Regions from separate parts of the Kitasatospora sp. McL0602 genome, predicted to be linked through region 2. Evidence: riboswitches for the same ligand, from Rfam matches in the RefSeq annotation. Region 2 holds a riboswitch; the other holds the start of a gene.
What was found. A riboswitch is a leader RNA that binds a small molecule or an ion and turns the genes downstream of it on or off. The one in region 2 is predicted to bind glycine.
Positions count from the first base shown of each region.

Region 1: linked by a shared signal. The riboswitch ahead of gcvT (glycine cleavage system aminomethyltransferase GcvT) and the one ahead of gcvP (aminomethyl-transferring glycine dehydrogenase) in region 2 are both predicted to bind glycine.

Region 1 is NZ_CP197246.1:2,320,431-2,327,962, reverse strand. It holds partial or broken gene ACR68M_RS10495 (transposase) at 194-442, opposite strand; gene ACR68M_RS10490 (L-serine ammonia-lyase) at 556-1,923, opposite strand; gene glyA (serine hydroxymethyltransferase) at 2,092-3,360, opposite strand; gene gcvH (glycine cleavage system protein GcvH) at 3,500-3,877, opposite strand; gene gcvT (glycine cleavage system aminomethyltransferase GcvT) at 3,985-5,118, opposite strand; glycine riboswitch at 5,318-5,422, opposite strand; gene ACR68M_RS10470 (enhanced serine sensitivity protein SseB) at 5,587-6,366, shown strand; gene ACR68M_RS10465 (enhanced serine sensitivity protein SseB C-terminal domain-containing protein) at 6,509-7,234, shown strand.
Region 2 is NZ_CP197246.1:467,411-474,942, forward strand. It holds gene ACR68M_RS02245 (glutamate-cysteine ligase family protein) at 1-321, opposite strand, end outside; gene ACR68M_RS02250 (hypothetical protein) at 687-1,286, shown strand; gene ACR68M_RS02255 (DUF5999 family protein) at 1,626-1,820, shown strand; gene gcvP (aminomethyl-transferring glycine dehydrogenase) at 1,918-4,812, opposite strand; glycine riboswitch at 4,913-5,049, opposite strand; glycine riboswitch at 5,050-5,155, opposite strand; gene ACR68M_RS02265 (PRC and DUF2382 domain-containing protein) at 5,389-6,435, shown strand; gene ACR68M_RS02270 (MFS transporter) at 6,615-7,532, shown strand, end outside.

The sequences.
Region 1 (7,532 bases), 1.9 Mb from region 2:
CCACTGACCCCCGCGTCGTACACAGCCTGAGCGAGGCCCGTCATCCAGTCATGACCGGGTGTCGTCCCGGCCACTGGGACTACATGGGACAGCTCTATGGACGACACAAACGGGTTGCAGTCGTCGAGCAGGTCCTCGAGCAGTTCGGCTGCGGCTGACTCTGCGGCTGGAGCGTCGAGTGGGTTCAGCAGTTCGTCCGCAGCTTGACCGTGGAGAACGTCGACTCGATGGGATTCGTGGTCCGCAGGTGGACCCAGTGCTCGGCCGGGAAGTCATAGAACGCCAGTAGCTCGTCACGGTCGTCGGTGATCCTCGCGACGGCCTTGGGCCACGCTGTGCCGTAGGTGCGGGCGAACTCCTCGGTCGCCTTCTCCGCGTGGGCGCCGTCCTCTGCGTTGTAGACCTCCCGCATCGCCTTCGTCGCGCCCGGCTGCGCGGACTGCGCTCTGGGAGGTGCGCCGCGTCCTGTCGCCCCAGTCGCCGCCCCGGACCGGCCATTCGGCGGGCACGGGGCGGCTTTACGTGGGGAATCCCGGGGTGTTCAGGCCAGCTGTCTCAGCACTCGATGACGTTGACCGCGAGCCCGCCGCGGGAGGTCTCCTTGTACTTGACCTTCATGTCGGCGCCGGTCTCCTTCATGGTCTTGATGGCCTTGTCGAGGGAGACGTGGTGGCGGCCGTCGCCGCGCAGGGCCATCCGGGCGGCGGTGATCGCCTTGACCGAGGCCATGCCGTTCCGCTCGATGCACGGGATCTGGACCAGGCCGCCGACGGGGTCGCAGGTGAGGCCGAGGTTGTGCTCGATGCCGATCTCGGCGGCGTTCTCGACCTGCTCGGGCGAGCCCCCGAGCACCTCGGCGAGGCCGCCGGCCGCCATCGAGCAGGCCGAGCCGACCTCGCCCTGGCAGCCGACCTCGGCGCCGGAGATGGAGGCGTTCTCCTTGAAGAGCATGCCGATCGCGCCGGCCGCCAGCATGAAGCGGACGATGCCGTCGTCGTCGGCGCCCGGGATGAAGTTCAGGAAGTAGTGCAGGACGGCCGGGATGATGCCCGCCGCGCCGTTGGTGGGGGCGGTGACCACGCGCTGGCCGGAGGCGTTCTCCTCGTTCACCGCCATCGCGTAGAGGGTGACCCACTCCATCGCGTTGGCCGGCCCGATGCCCTCGGCGCGCAGGGCGCGGGCGCCGGAGGCGGCCCGGCGCCGCACCTTCAGCCCGCCCGGCAGGATGCCCTCGCGGGCCATGCCGGCGCTCACGCACTCCTGCATCACGCCCCAGATCTCCAGCAGCCCGGCCCGGATCTCGGCCTCGCTGCGCCAGGCCTTCTCGTTCTCCAGCATCAGGCCGGAGATCGACAGCCCGGTCTCCCGGGTGAGCCGGAGCAGCTCCTCGCCGGTGCGGAAGGGGTAGCGCAGCTGGGCGTCGTCGGGCACCACGCGGTCGGCGCCGAGCGCGTCCTCGTCGACCACGAAGCCGCCGCCGACGGAGTAGTACGTCTTCTCCAGGACGGGCACGCCGGCCGGGTCGTAGGCGAAGAGCGTCATGCCGTTCGCGTGGTAGGGCAGCGAGCGGCGGCGGTGCAGGATCAGCTGGGTGTCGGCGTCGAAGGCGATCTCGTGCAGGCCGAGCAGGTTGATCCGCTTGTCGGCCTTGATCCGCTCGACGTCCACGTCGGCCTGGTCGACGTCGACGGTGCGGGGGGAGTTGCCCTCGAGCCCGAGCAGGACGGCCTTCGGGGTGCCGTGGCCGTGGCCGGTGGCGCCGAGCGAGCCGAAGAGCTCGGCGCGGACGGTGGCGGTCTGGGTCAGCAGTCCTTCCGACTTCAGGCGCCGGGCGAACATCCGGGCGGCTCGCATCGGGCCGACGGTGTGGGAGCTGGAAGGCCCGATGCCGATGGAGAAGAGGTCGAACACGCTGAGCGCCACGGGGGGACGTCCTTGTCGGGTCTCGTGGGAGGGATGGAGCTGAAGGCCGCTGAGGGCATGGGACGGGGCACCACGCTTACGTTCCAGTGTGCGCGGCGCCCCGAGGTTTCGGAAGGCGCGGCATGGGTCGGGCCGCGCCTTCCAAAAAAAGACTTACCGAAGCCCGGGTTACAGGTTCGGGTACAGCGGGTGCTTGTCTGCGAGCGCCGTGACGCGGGCCTTGAGCGCGACGGCCTTGGTCTCGTCGAAGCCCGGCAGCAGGGCCTCGGCGATGATGTCGGCGACCTCGCGGAAGTCGTCGGCCTGGAAGCCGCGGGTGGCGAGCGCCGGGGTGCCGATCCGCAGGCCGGAGGTGACCATCGGCGGGCGCGGGTCGTTCGGGACGGCGTTGCGGTTCACCGTGATGCCGACCTCGTGCAGGCGGTCCTCGGCCTGCTGGCCGTCCAGCTCGCTGTTGCGCAGGTCGACCAGGACGAGGTGCACGTCGGTGCCGCCGGAGAGCACGGAGACCCCGGCCGCGGTGGCGTCGTCCTGGAGCAGGCGCTCGGCGAGGATCTTGGCGCCGTCCAGGGTGCGCTGCTGGCGCTCCTTGAACTCCTCGGAGGCGGCGACCTTGAAGGCCACGGCCTTGCCGGCGATGACGTGCTCCAGCGGGCCGCCCTGCTGGCCGGGGAAGACCGCGGAGTTGATCTTCTTGGCCCACTCGGCCTTGCAGAGGATGACGCCGCCGCGCGGGCCGCCCAGGGTCTTGTGGGTGGTGGTGGTGACCACGTCCGCGTACGGCACGGGGGAGGGGTGCAGGCCAGCCGCGACCAGACCGGCGAAGTGCGCCATGTCGACCATCAGCAGGGCGCCGACCTCGTCCGCGATCCGGCGGAACTCGGGGAAGTCCAGCTGGCGCGGGTAGGCGGACCAGCCGGCGATGATCAGCTTGGGCTGGTGCTCCTTGGCGAGGCGCTCGACCTCGGCCATGTCGACCAGGCCGGTCTTGTCGTCGACGTGGTACGCGGCCACGTTGTAGAGCTTGCCGGAGAAGTTGATCTTCATGCCGTGGGTCAGGTGGCCGCCGTGGGCCAGGCTGAGGCCCAGGATGGTGTCGCCCGGCTTGATCATGGCGAACATCGCCGCGGCGTTGGCCTGCGCGCCGGAGTGCGGCTGCACGTTGGCGTGCTCGGCGCCGAACAGCTCCTTGATGCGGTCGATGGCGATCTGCTCGACCACGTCGACGTGCTCGCAGCCGCCGTAGTAGCGCTTGCCGGGGTAGCCCTCGGCGTACTTGTTGGTCAGCACCGAGCCCTGGGCCTCCATGACCGCCACGGGGGCGAAGTTCTCGGAGGCGATCATCTCGAGGGTGGTCTGCTGGCGGTGCAGCTCGGCGTCGACCGCGGCCGCGATCTCGGGGTCGAGCGCGTGCAGGGACTGGTTCAGAACCGTCATGGTGGGTCTTCCCGTCATGGGGCTTCCCCGCGCAGCGCGACCGACTGGGTGGTGGCCGGGCGGGCGGGAGGGCAGTGGACCGAGGGGAGGGGCGGCCGCCGCGCTGCGGCCGCCCCCGTCACGCTTGGGGGGAGCTGAGTCAGCCGCCGATGAAGGCGGTGTACTCGTCGGCGGAGAGCAGCTCGTCCTGGACGGACGTGACCTCGACCTTGAACAGCCAGGCGTCGCCGAACGGGTCAGTGTTCACCGAGGCCGGCTCGTCCACGACGGAGTCGTTGATCTCGACGACCTTGCCGGTGACCGGCGAGAAGAGGTCGCTGACCGACTTGGTCGACTCCAGCTCGCCACAGGTCTCGCCCGCGACGACGTCGTCGCCGACGGCCGGGAGCTGGACGTAGACGATGTCACCGAGCGCGTCGGCCGCGTGCTTGGTGATGCCGATGGTCGACACACCGCCCTCGACGGCCGTCAGCCACTCGTGCTCCTTGCTGTACTGCAGGTGTGTGGGGTTGCTCATGACGTCATTCTCCAGGATCGCAAGAGGGTAGGGCGAAGCCGTCCGCTGAACGGACCGGACATCCGGGGGTTCGGGTGGCAGAGAGTCAGGTGGTCCGACAAGCGGAGTTACTTGGCGCGCTTGTAGAACGGGAGGGCGACGACCTCGACCGGCTCGTGCTTGCCACGGACGTCCACGGCGACGGCGGTGCCGGGGGTGGCGTGCGCCGCGTCCACGTACGCGATGGCGATCGGCTTGCCCAGGGTGGGGGAGGGGGCGCCGGAGGTGATCCGCCCGATCGGGGTGCCGTCGGTGCTGACGACGCCGTACTCGGCGCGCGGGACGCGCTTGCCCTCGGAGACCAGGCCGACCAGCTTGCGCGGCGGGTTGGACTCGGCCTGGGCGGCGGCGGCCTCCAGGGCCTTGCGGCCGACGAACTCGCCGTTGTTGGTGGTCTTGTCGAAGCGGACGACCCGGCCCAGACCGGCGTCGAACGGCGTCAGGTCGGTGTTCAGCTCGTGCCCGTACAGCGGCATGCCCGCCTCCAGGCGCAGCGTGTCACGGCAGGAGAGGCCGCACGGGACGAGGCCGACACCGGCGCCCGCCTCGGTCAGCGCGTTCCAGATGTGCTCGGCGTCGGCCGGGGCGCAGAAGATCTCGAAGCCGTCCTCGCCGGTGTAGCCGGTGCGGGCCAGCTGGACGTCCTTGCCGGCGACGACGGCGGGCAGGATCGCGTAGTACTTCAGGCCGGGCAGGTCGGCGTCGGTCTGCGAGGCGAGGATGCCGTTCGCCTCCGGGCCCTGGACGGCGAGCAGCGCGTACGCATCGCGGTCGTCGCGGACGACGGCGTCGAAGCCGGCCGAGCGCTCGGTCAGCGCGTCCAGCACGACCTGGGCGTTGGAGGCGTTGGCGACGACCATGAACTCGGTCTCACCGGTGCGGTAGACGATCAGGTCGTCCAGGATGCCGCCGTCCTCGCGGCAGATCATCGTGTAGCGGGCGCGCAGCTCGCCGAGCGCGGAGATGAAGCCGACCAGCGCGTGGTCGAGCAGCTCGCCGGCCTGCGGGCCGGTCACGGTGATCTCGCCCATGTGCGAGAGGTCGAAGAGCCCGGCCTTGGTACGGACGGCGAGGTGCTCCTCCCGCTCGCTGCCGTAGCGCAGCGGCATGTCCCACCCCGCGAAGTCGGTCATGGTGGCGCCGAGCGTGCGGTGCAGCGCGTCGAGCGCGGTGAGGCGGGGGCTGGCCTGGTCGGAGGACATGGCGGATTGGCTCCTTGGCTGGGCACTCAGGGACTGCACGCAGAGCGTGGACCTGCGTACGGGCATACGGGGGCGGTGTCTCCCCATCTGTCGTCGCAACCTGAGAGCTTCACCGCGCCCCTTGCCGTAGACAACAAGGATGGCGGCTTGCACCGTGGGTGGGCGCACGGCGCGGCCGTGTTCCACTTTCCAGATGTGCCTCGCCCGTGCGGTAGGGGGGCCTGAGAGATTCCGGGGAGGACTTGCTCCTTCGGCGCCGGCCCTGCCCTGGTCGGGGCACTCCGGACTCTCCCGCACGGGTTCGAGCGGCCGTTGTTAAGTTGACGCCCCCCGGGGAGGACGCGCCCATCATGGCATGCCGGGCGGCGCGCGGGGGAGAGGGGCCCGGCGCCGCTGTCAGGTCACAGTGTCGGCGGGGACCGATAGGCTCTCCCCGAGCTACGGGCAGAGGGGCGGTGCTGGACGCGGATGGGCTACCCGGCGGGTGGGACTCAGGCGCAGGGGTGGGCGGCCGAGGGCAGCGGTTGGCCCGCGAACGAGCTGGAGCAGGTGCTCACCGCCGCCCTCGGCGACCCGGGCGCGACGCCCCGGGTGATCGAGGTGCTGGCGCGCAGCCAGGTGTGGATCCCGCTGCCCGCCGGGGCCGACCCGCAGGGCCAGGCGCTGGACCTGCCGACGATCGAGCTCGCGGGCTCACCGTACGTACCCGTCTTCTCCTCGCAGGAGCAGTTCCTGCGGCACGCCCCCGGGGTGCCGTTCGCGATCGCCCCGGCCTGGGAGTTCGCCCGTGGGCTGCCGCTCGGGGTCGGCATCGCCGTCAACCCCGAGGCGCCGGTCGGCATCCCGGTGCCGCCGGAGGGGGTCGGCGAGCTGCGGCGCGGCCCGCAGGGCGACCGCTGGCAGCAGCAGCCGGACGGCGCCCGGGTCGCCCTGCGCGAGCCCGCCCCGCACGAGGAGCCGTACGCCTTCCTGGCCGCGGCGATCACCGAACTCAGTCAGCTGCCCGGCGTGCTGACGGCCCGTAGGGCACTGGCCAGCGTCGAGGGCGAGACCCCGGCACTGTACGTGGGCGTCCAGTTCGACGCCGCCTGGCAGGCCGACCCGGTGCAGGTCAACGAGGCGCTCGGCCGGGCCCTGGGAACCGCGCCGCCCGCGTGGGGCGTCCACCTGGTGCTGCTCGACGCGGTCGCCGACCCGGTGGTCGAGTGGCTGCTCACCAGGGTGAGACCCTTCTACGCTCGGGCATGAGCCCCGAGGGGCGCGGGGAACTGCGCGACTCGGGAGGTACGGTCCGGTGCCTACCGCCCTCGCGCAGTTCCCCGCGCCCCTGGATAGTGCAACTTTATGACGTGAGGGAAGAGGGTCCGAGGTGAGTACGTTGGAGCGCGCGATGCGCGACGTCGCCCCCGGGCAGTACGAGGCGTACGAACAGCTGCTGCGGGCCCTCGCCGAGGGTGAGGTGTGGATGCTGCTCTGGCACGGGCAGCCCGGCAGCCCGGACGCGCAGTACGGGAACATGGACAGCGGCGGGCACGGCTACGCCCCCGCCGTGACCTCCGCCGAGCAGCTGGCCGCCAGTGGCTGGGGCCGTGCGCACGAGGTGATCTCCGGGGCGGAGATCGCGAACGCGCTCTACCGGACGCGCTGGGGCCTGTGGCTGAATCCGCACGCACCGGGCGGCGGTGTCGGCATCCCCTGGGCCGACCTGCGCCGGGTCGCCGGCGGGCTGGACCGGCTGCCCGCCGGTCCGCTCCAGCTGGGCGAGCCGCAGTTGGCCGCCCCGCAGTTCTATGCCGTGCTGGAGCAGCAGGCCGCCGAGCTGCGGCCCGTCCGCGCACTGCGCCGGGCCTGGGTGCGCCCGGTGCTCGGTGAGCCGTACCTGGCGATCGGGCTGGATCTGTACGACGCCTCGCCGCCCGCGGTCGAGGCCGTTCGGGCACTGGTCCAGCGTGCGTTGGTACACGCACCGGAGGGCCTCGCGGTCTCGACGGTGCTGCTCGCCGACGACTACGACCCGGTGGCCGTCTGGATGCGCGCGCATGCCCGGCCGTTCTTCGACCGGGAGGCCCGGCAGGGCGGTTACGGCTGGCCGCAGGCGGGCTGGCCGACCCGCTGAACTGCGGGCGCAACTCCGTTTGCACACCATCGGAGTGAGTCTCTGTCAGGTAGGTCGTGGGCGTCTGGACACACGCGTAACACCCGTGTGAAGAGCGTTATGCGACAAGATCACCGATGCATGTCGACAGATCACAGTTGGGCATCCTTCGGCGGCCAGGTCTGGCGTTAGCCCGCTCGGATGACGGAGAGTCTGCGCAGTGCAGTGCGCGGAACCGGCCCCACAAGGGCCGGCGCGCTACCTGGACGCAAGACACCGCGCGACGTGCACATCCGCGCGGCAGCACCTCGGTGCGCCC
Region 2 (7,532 bases):
GTCGAGCTCCTCGCGGAGTTCCTCCAGGACGTGGCCGCCGAGCCGCCGGGGGGCGATGTTCACCTCGATGTTGAAGCGGCCCAGCTCGTTCTGGAAGTCGCTGGAGGCGATCGCGCCGAGCACCTGCTCGTTGTTCATCAGCGGCAGGCCCTGCTCGTCCGCGAGGTTGAGCTCGATCTCCAGGCCCATCATGGCCCTGGGGCGGTCGAACCGGCCCTCCCTCAGCATCCGCTCCAGCGCGTCGAGACAGTGCTGGAGCTTCCGGCGGTACAACTGCCGGTCGGAGAGTTCCGCGCGCGTCGCCACGACCTTCTCGCCCATGGGTGCCCCTTCACCTAGGTCGACAGTTCCTGCGAAATGCCTGGCCTGCATCATGCCCGGCCGGAAGATCGATACCCCAGCGCTCGAACAGCTCGACGACACAAGAGATCTGACGATCAGTCAGTGATTCCTCAACTTGCCCCGCACCACTGAACGTGATATGAAGGTCACCCTGCGCACCTGTTCGAGAGAATTCGCACTGCGCTCTGCCCGGGTGTCATGCCGCTCCGAGCCATCGTCGACGGCAGGCCCCCCGCCCGCACCGCGATCATGCCCAACCGGACACGGCTCAGGTTTCCGTCACACCCAATGCCAGCCGGTATGCCGCACTCGCACGCCGATCTAGCACGGAGAGGCGCCCCGCCATGACTCTGCAGACCCCTCAGCCCCCGCCCAGCGCCCTGCGCGCGGTGCTCGCGGCACTCGACTCCGAGGCCGCACTGCGCTCGCCCGCCGCCACCGCCCTGCGCGGAGCGGGTGGCCCGCTGCTGCCGACCCACCCGCTCGCGGTGCACGTGTTGAGCGGGCGTGGCGCCGAGCTCTTCACGGCGCCGCGCACCGGCTGGCGGTTCCTCGTCCAGGCCGGTCCGAGCCGCTCCCAACCCGGCCCGACGGTCGCGGTCGCGGCAGCCGAGGTGGTCGAGACCGGTGACGGGCACGCCTTCTCGCACTTCACCGCCGGGCCCTACCTCGACTCGACCGTCCGGGCCCTGCGCCAGGCCTGGCAGCTGGCCCAGGCCTCCCGCTCGCGCCACCAGCCGAGGCTGCTCTCGATGCCCGGCCACTACGCGACGGCCCTCTGGCTGCACCACCCCGAGCCGAGCCCGGCCACGGATCTGCTGATCCCGCTCGCCCCGGCCCCGCTCGGCGTCACGGCCCACCGCGTCTACCCGGCGGCGGAGCTGCTGGCCCTGCTGGAGCGGGCCACCGCCGGCTCTCCGCTGGCCCTCGGCCTGTCCTCCTGACCCGCACGGCCCGACCCGCACAGTCTGATCCGCGCGGTTGCCCGGGGGTGCCACGAGGGCACCCCCGGGTAGTGCGGTCGGCATCCACCGCCTGACCCCTTCGGACCGGACCACCCACCTGAACGGGTGGTCCGGACGATCAGTTGTGGCGCAAATCACCAAACTGCTGCGCGGCGGCGCCCGGAGGCAGACACTGGGTACCGACGCGGGAAAGCGGATGCCTACCCGCGCGAGCGCCGGCTCACACCCGAACCGGCGGGTAGGTTCCGGTCAGTACGGCGAACGCCCGGGGGCGGCCGTGCGGCAGGCCGGTCCGCAAGCGAAGCGAGGGTACGAGCTATGTGCCAGCACCGTCCTGAGTGTCCGTCGGCCGAGTCGAACGACCGTGAGGCGGCCGTGCCCGTGGCACGCCACCCCGAGCAGGGCTGGAGCCTGCTCTGCAACGGCGTCCTGGTCTTCGACGACACGGGTGAACTGCTGCCCGACGGCCGGGTCATCGCCCCGCGCCGCCCGCTGGTCCTCGCCGTCGGCTGAGCCCAGCCGGTCGGGCCCGGAACGCAGTGGGCCCCGGAGGAGAGCTTCTCCTCCGGGGCCCACTGCGTTCACTCAGCGCACGGGCTCAGCGCACGGCTCAGACGCCGTAGTCGTCCAGCGGCGGGCAGGAGCAGACCAGGTTGCGGTCGCCGTACGCGCCGTCGATCCGGCTCACCGGCGGCCAGTACTTGTCCGCGGGGTTGACCCCGGCCGGGAAGACGGCCTCCTGGCGGGTGTAGCCGTGCTCCCACTCACCGGCCATGGTGGCGGCGGTGTGCGGGGCGTTGCGCAGCGGGTTGTCGTCCGCCGCCCAGGTGCCCGAGCCGACCTTCTCGACCTCGCCGCGGATCTCGATCATCGCGTCGCAGAAGCGGTCGATCTCGTGCAGGTCCTCGGACTCGGTGGGCTCGATCATCAGCGTGCCGGCCACCGGGAAGGACATGGTCGGGGAGTGGAAGCCGTAGTCGATCAGGCGCTTGGCGATGTCGTCCACGGTCACCCCCGTCTCCTTGGTGAGCGGGCGCAGGTCGATGATGCACTCGTGCGCGACCAGGCCGCCGGGGCCGGTGTAGAGCACCGGGAAGTGCGGGGCCAGCCGCTTGGCGATGTAGTTGGCGTTCAGCACGGCGACCTGCGTCGCGTGCTTGAGGCCCTCGCCGCCCATCAGCCGGACGTACGCCCAGGAGATCGGCAGGATGGCCGCCGAGCCCCACGGAGCGGCCGAGATCGGGCCGACGCCGGTGGCCGGGCCCGCCTCGCTCTGCAGCGGGTGGTTGGGCAGGTACGGCGCGAGGTGCGAGCGCACCGCGACCGGGCCGACGCCGGGGCCGCCGCCGCCGTGCGGGATGCAGAAGGTCTTGTGCAGGTTGAGGTGCGAGACGTCCGCGCCGAACTTGCCCGGCTTGGCGAGGCCGACCAGGGCGTTCAGGTTGGCGCCGTCGACGTACACCTGGCCGCCGGCCTCGTGGACGGCCGCGCAGATGTCGGTGATCTCGGTCTCGTACACGCCGTGGGTGGACGGGTAGGTGACCATCAGCACGGCGAGCTGGTCGCGGTGCTGCTCGATCTTGGCCTTGAGGTCGGCGACGTCGACGTCACCGTCGGTCAGGGTCTTGACGACCACGACGCGCATCCCGGCCATCACGGCGGAGGCGGCGTTGGTGCCGTGCGCCGAGGAGGGGATGAGGCAGACGTCGCGCTGGGTGTCGCCGTTGGCGCGGTGGTAGGCGCGGACGGCCAGCAGGCCGGCCAGCTCGCCCTGCGAGCCCGCGTTCGGCTGGATGCTCACCGCGTCGTAGCCGGTGACCTCGACGAGCTGCTGCTCCAGCTGACGGATCAGGGTCAGGAAGCCCTGCGCCTGCTCGATCGGCGCGAAGGGGTGCAGCTGGCCGAACTCGGGCCAGGTGACCGGCTCCATCTCGGTGGTCGCGTTGAGCTTCATGGTGCAGGAGCCCAGCGGGATCATGCCCCGGTCCAGCGCGTAGTCACGGTCCGCCAGGCGGCGCAGGTAGCGCAGCATGGCGGTCTCCGAGCGGTGGCTGTGGAAGACCGGGTGGGTCAGGTACTCGTCGGTGCGCAGCAGGGCGGCGGGCAGCGCGTCGGCGCTCTCCTCGACCTCCGTGGCGGTGACGCCGAAGGCGGACCAGACGGCGGCCAGGTGCTCGCGGGTGGTGGTCTCGTCGCAGGAGACGGAGATCAGGTCGGCGCCGTCCTGGTGGACGTTGACGCCGTTCGCGCGGGCGGCGGCGGCGACCTCGGCGGCCTTGCCGGGGACGCGGGCGGTGACGGTGTCGAAGAACTCGCCGTGCACCAGCTCGACACCGCCGGCGCGCAGGCCCGCGGCGAGCGCGGCGGCGTAGCGGTGGGTGCGGCGGGCGATGTCGGCCAGGCCGTCGGGGCCGTGGTAGACGGCGTACATCGAGGCCATCACGGCCAGCAGCACCTGGGCGGTGCAGATGTTGGAGGTGGCCTTCTCGCGGCGGATGTGCTGCTCGCGGGTCTGCAGGGCCAGGCGGTAGGCGCGGTTGCCGTCGGCGTCGACGGAGACGCCGACCAGGCGGCCGGGCAGGCTGCGGGCGTACTCGGCGCGGACGGCCAGGTAGCCGGCGTGCGGGCCGCCGAAGCCCATCGGGACACCGAAGCGCTGCGAAGTGCCGCAGGCGATGTCGGCGCCGAGCGAGCCGGGCGACTTCAGCAGGGTGAGGGCCAGCAGGTCGGCGGCGACGGCGACGATCGCGCCCAGGCCGTGGGCCTGCTCGATCACCGGGGCGAGGTCGCGGACGGCGCCGGAGGCACCCGGGTACTGGAGCAGCACGCCGAAGACGCCGCGCTCGGCGATCTCGGCGGGGATGCCCGCGGAGAGGTCGGCGACGACGACCTCGACACCGGTCGGCTCCGCGCGGGTGTTGATCACCGCGACGGTCTGCGGCAGGGCGTCGGCGTCGACCAGGAAGACGCCGTCCTTGACCTTGCCGACGCGGCGGGCCAGCGCCATCGCCTCGGCGGCGGCGGTGCCCTCGTCGAGCAGCGAGGAGCCGGAGGTGGCCAGGCCGGTGAGGTCGGAGACCAGGGTCTGGAAGTTGAGCAGCGCCTCCAGGCGGCCCTGCGAGATCTCCGGCTGGTACGGGGTGTAGGCGGTGTACCAGGCCGGGTTCTCCAGCACGTTGCGCAGGATGACCGGCGGGGTGAAGGTCCCGTAGTAGCCGAGGCCGATCATCGGCTGCAGCACCGTGTTGCGGGAGGCCAGCTCGCGCAGCTCGGCGAGCACCTGGGCCTCGCTGCGCCCGGCGGGCAGGTCGAGCGCCGTGATGCTGCGGATGGCCTCGGGCACGGCGGTGTCGGACAGCTCGTCGAGCGAGCCGTAGCCGACGAAGGCGAGCATCTTGTCCTGCGCGGCCGCGTCGGGGCCGATGTGGCGCGTCTCGAACGGGCTGGCCTGCTCGAGCTGGGTGAGCGTCGCGTCGCTGTGGCGACCGGTGGTCTGGGCGTTCATGGGGGTCGAGGCCTCCTGGTCACGGACCGGCGGGGGTACGCACCACGGAGGGCCCTGTGCCGCTGTGGGACAGCGGGGGCTCCCTGGGTACGACCGACAGGCCTCCCCCTCTGTCATCGGTACCTGAGAGCTTCACCCGCACGCGACGCCCGGGGGCACCTCGTCGGCTTGCACCGTCGGTGAGGGTGGTGCCGTCGGCTCCCTAGCCGTCGGTCCTGCCCTACTTTCCAGAGTGACCTATCCCACACGGTACGGATGCCTGAGAGATTCCGGGGAGGGTTTGCTCCTTCGGCGCCCCTTCCCCGCAGTTCACAAGGGGTGGGGACTCTCCCGAGCGGGCTCGGCGGTCGCGCCCAGGGTACCAGCGCGAGCCGGTTGGATCACCGGTCAGGTCAGGTCTGTCGCTCCGTCCACGGAGCTTCTCCGGAGCACCCCGGACGGCCCAACCGACGCCCGGACGGCGGCGCCCGGCTCGCCCGCGTCCATTTGATGCCTTTTCGTATGAGATGGCGGACGGACAGCTCCCCCGGCCGCCCACCGACCGAGTTCACGGGAGCACTTGCACTGGAGGACAGCGTGCAGACCGATATCGATCCGCGAGACCTGATCGGACACAAGGCGGTCGACCGGAACGGTGACAAGATCGGCACGGTCGACGAGGTGTATCTCGACGACGCGACCGGCGAACCCGAGTGGGCCGCCGTCCGGACCGGGATCTTCGGCCGGGACGCCTTCGTCCCGCTGACCACCAGCGAGTTCTCGGGCGCGGAGCTGAAGGTCCCGTACGACAAGTCGCTGATCAAGGACTCACCGGACTTCGGCGTGGGCCAACACCTCTCCCCCGCCCAGGAGCTTCAGCTCTACCGCTACTACGGGCTGGAGACCAACGGCGCGGCCGCGCCGGCGCCCGTACCGACCCCCGTACCGGCCAACGGCACGGCGGCGGTGAAGAACGGTGACCACGACTTCGGCACCGTCTCCACTCCCGCCCCCGCCACCACCACCCAGACACCCGCTCCGCTGATGCCCGAGGCAACCCCCATGGCGTTCACCGCTCCCGTCCGTGACCACGACAAGCCCGCGCCCACCGCGATGCGGCCCGTCAACTCCCCCACCTCCCCCACGCTCGAGCGCCCGCCGACGGCGGCCGCCGCACCGATGGCGGCGCCCACTGCCGCGACCAGCGCGCCGAGCGGGCCGATCGAGATCACCTGCCGCGAGGAGCGGCTCGACATCACGACCGAGTGGCAGGTGACGTACACCGCGCGGCTGCGCAAGTACGTCACCAGCGAGACGGTCGAGCGGCACGTGCCGGTGGTGCGCGAGCGCGTCCGGGTCGAGCGGGTGCCCGTCACGGACGGCGAACGGGACGCGCTGACCCAGGTGGAGATCGAGGAGGCGATGGAGGAGGTCACGCTCCAGGAGGAGCGCCCGGTGGTGCACAAGTACCTGGTGCCGATCGAGCGCGTCCGCCTGGTGGTCGAGCGTTACACCGACGACCACGTCATCCGCGAGGAGCTGCGGCGCGAGCACGTCGACATCCAGGACAGCCCGATGCCCGAGGGCGAGGAGGCGGCGGCACCGGCTGCCGACGGGCGGCCGGAGCCGCTGCTGCCCTCCTGACCGGCGCGCTCCCGAGGCCCCGGTCCCGCCTCGGCGGGGCCGGGGCCTCTGCCCTCTCCAAAGGTTCACCGATCGATATTTGACACACTGAAGTATTCACGGCATGGTTACTTCAGTTCGTTGACTTTCGTTCGTCCGAAGCGCTTCCGCGCCGGGCGGCTTGAACCGGAGGAAGCCCCGTGAGTGAGGCACCACAGCCCACCGCCACGGCCACCAAGCCGAGCAGTGCCCGCGTGCTCCCCGCACTGATCCTGGCGATGCTGGCGTTCAGCGTGGTGCAGACCGCGGTCGTCCCGATCCTGCCCTCGCTGGCCAAGGAGCTGAACGTCACCGGCTCCAACATCACCTGGCTGATGACGGCCAACCTGCTCTCCGCCGCCGTGCTGACCCCCCTGCTCGGGCGCTTCGGCGACCTCCGCGGCCGCAAGCCCATGCTGCTGATCTCGCTGGCCGGCCTGGTGGCCGGCTCCGCGCTCGCCGTGGGCACGCACTCCTTCACCTGGCTGATCGTGGCCCGCGTCCTCCAGGGCGCCGGCGGTGGCGTGCTGCCGCTGGCCATCAGCATCGTCCGCGACGAGCTGGCCAAGGAGAAGGTCACCGGCGGCGTCGCCGCGATCTCCGCCTCGATGGGCGTCGGCTCGGGCCTCGGCCTGGTCGCCACCGGCCTGCTGCTGGAGCACTGGAGCTACAAGTCCATCTTCTGGATGGGCCTGGTCTTCGGCCTGATCGCCGTCGCCCTGGTCGCCCTGCGCGTCCCCAAGGACCCGGTCGTCGACAAGGAGGGCGGCGCCGACCCGCTCGGCGCGATCACGCTGGCCGGCTGGCTCTCCGCCCTGCTCATCGCCGTCAGCCAGGGCAACCACTGGGGCTGGACCTCCACCAAGACCCTCGGCCTCTTCGCCGTCGCGGCCGTCGTCGCCCTGATCTGGATCATCATCGAGGTCAAGGTCAAGCACCCGCTGGTCGACATGAAGATGATGTCCCGCCCGGCCGTCGCCTTCACCAACATCTCCGGCCTGCTCATCGGCTTCGGGATGTACGGCTCCTTCATGGTGATCAGCAACTTCGCCCAGACCCCGGAGAAGTTCGCCCACTAC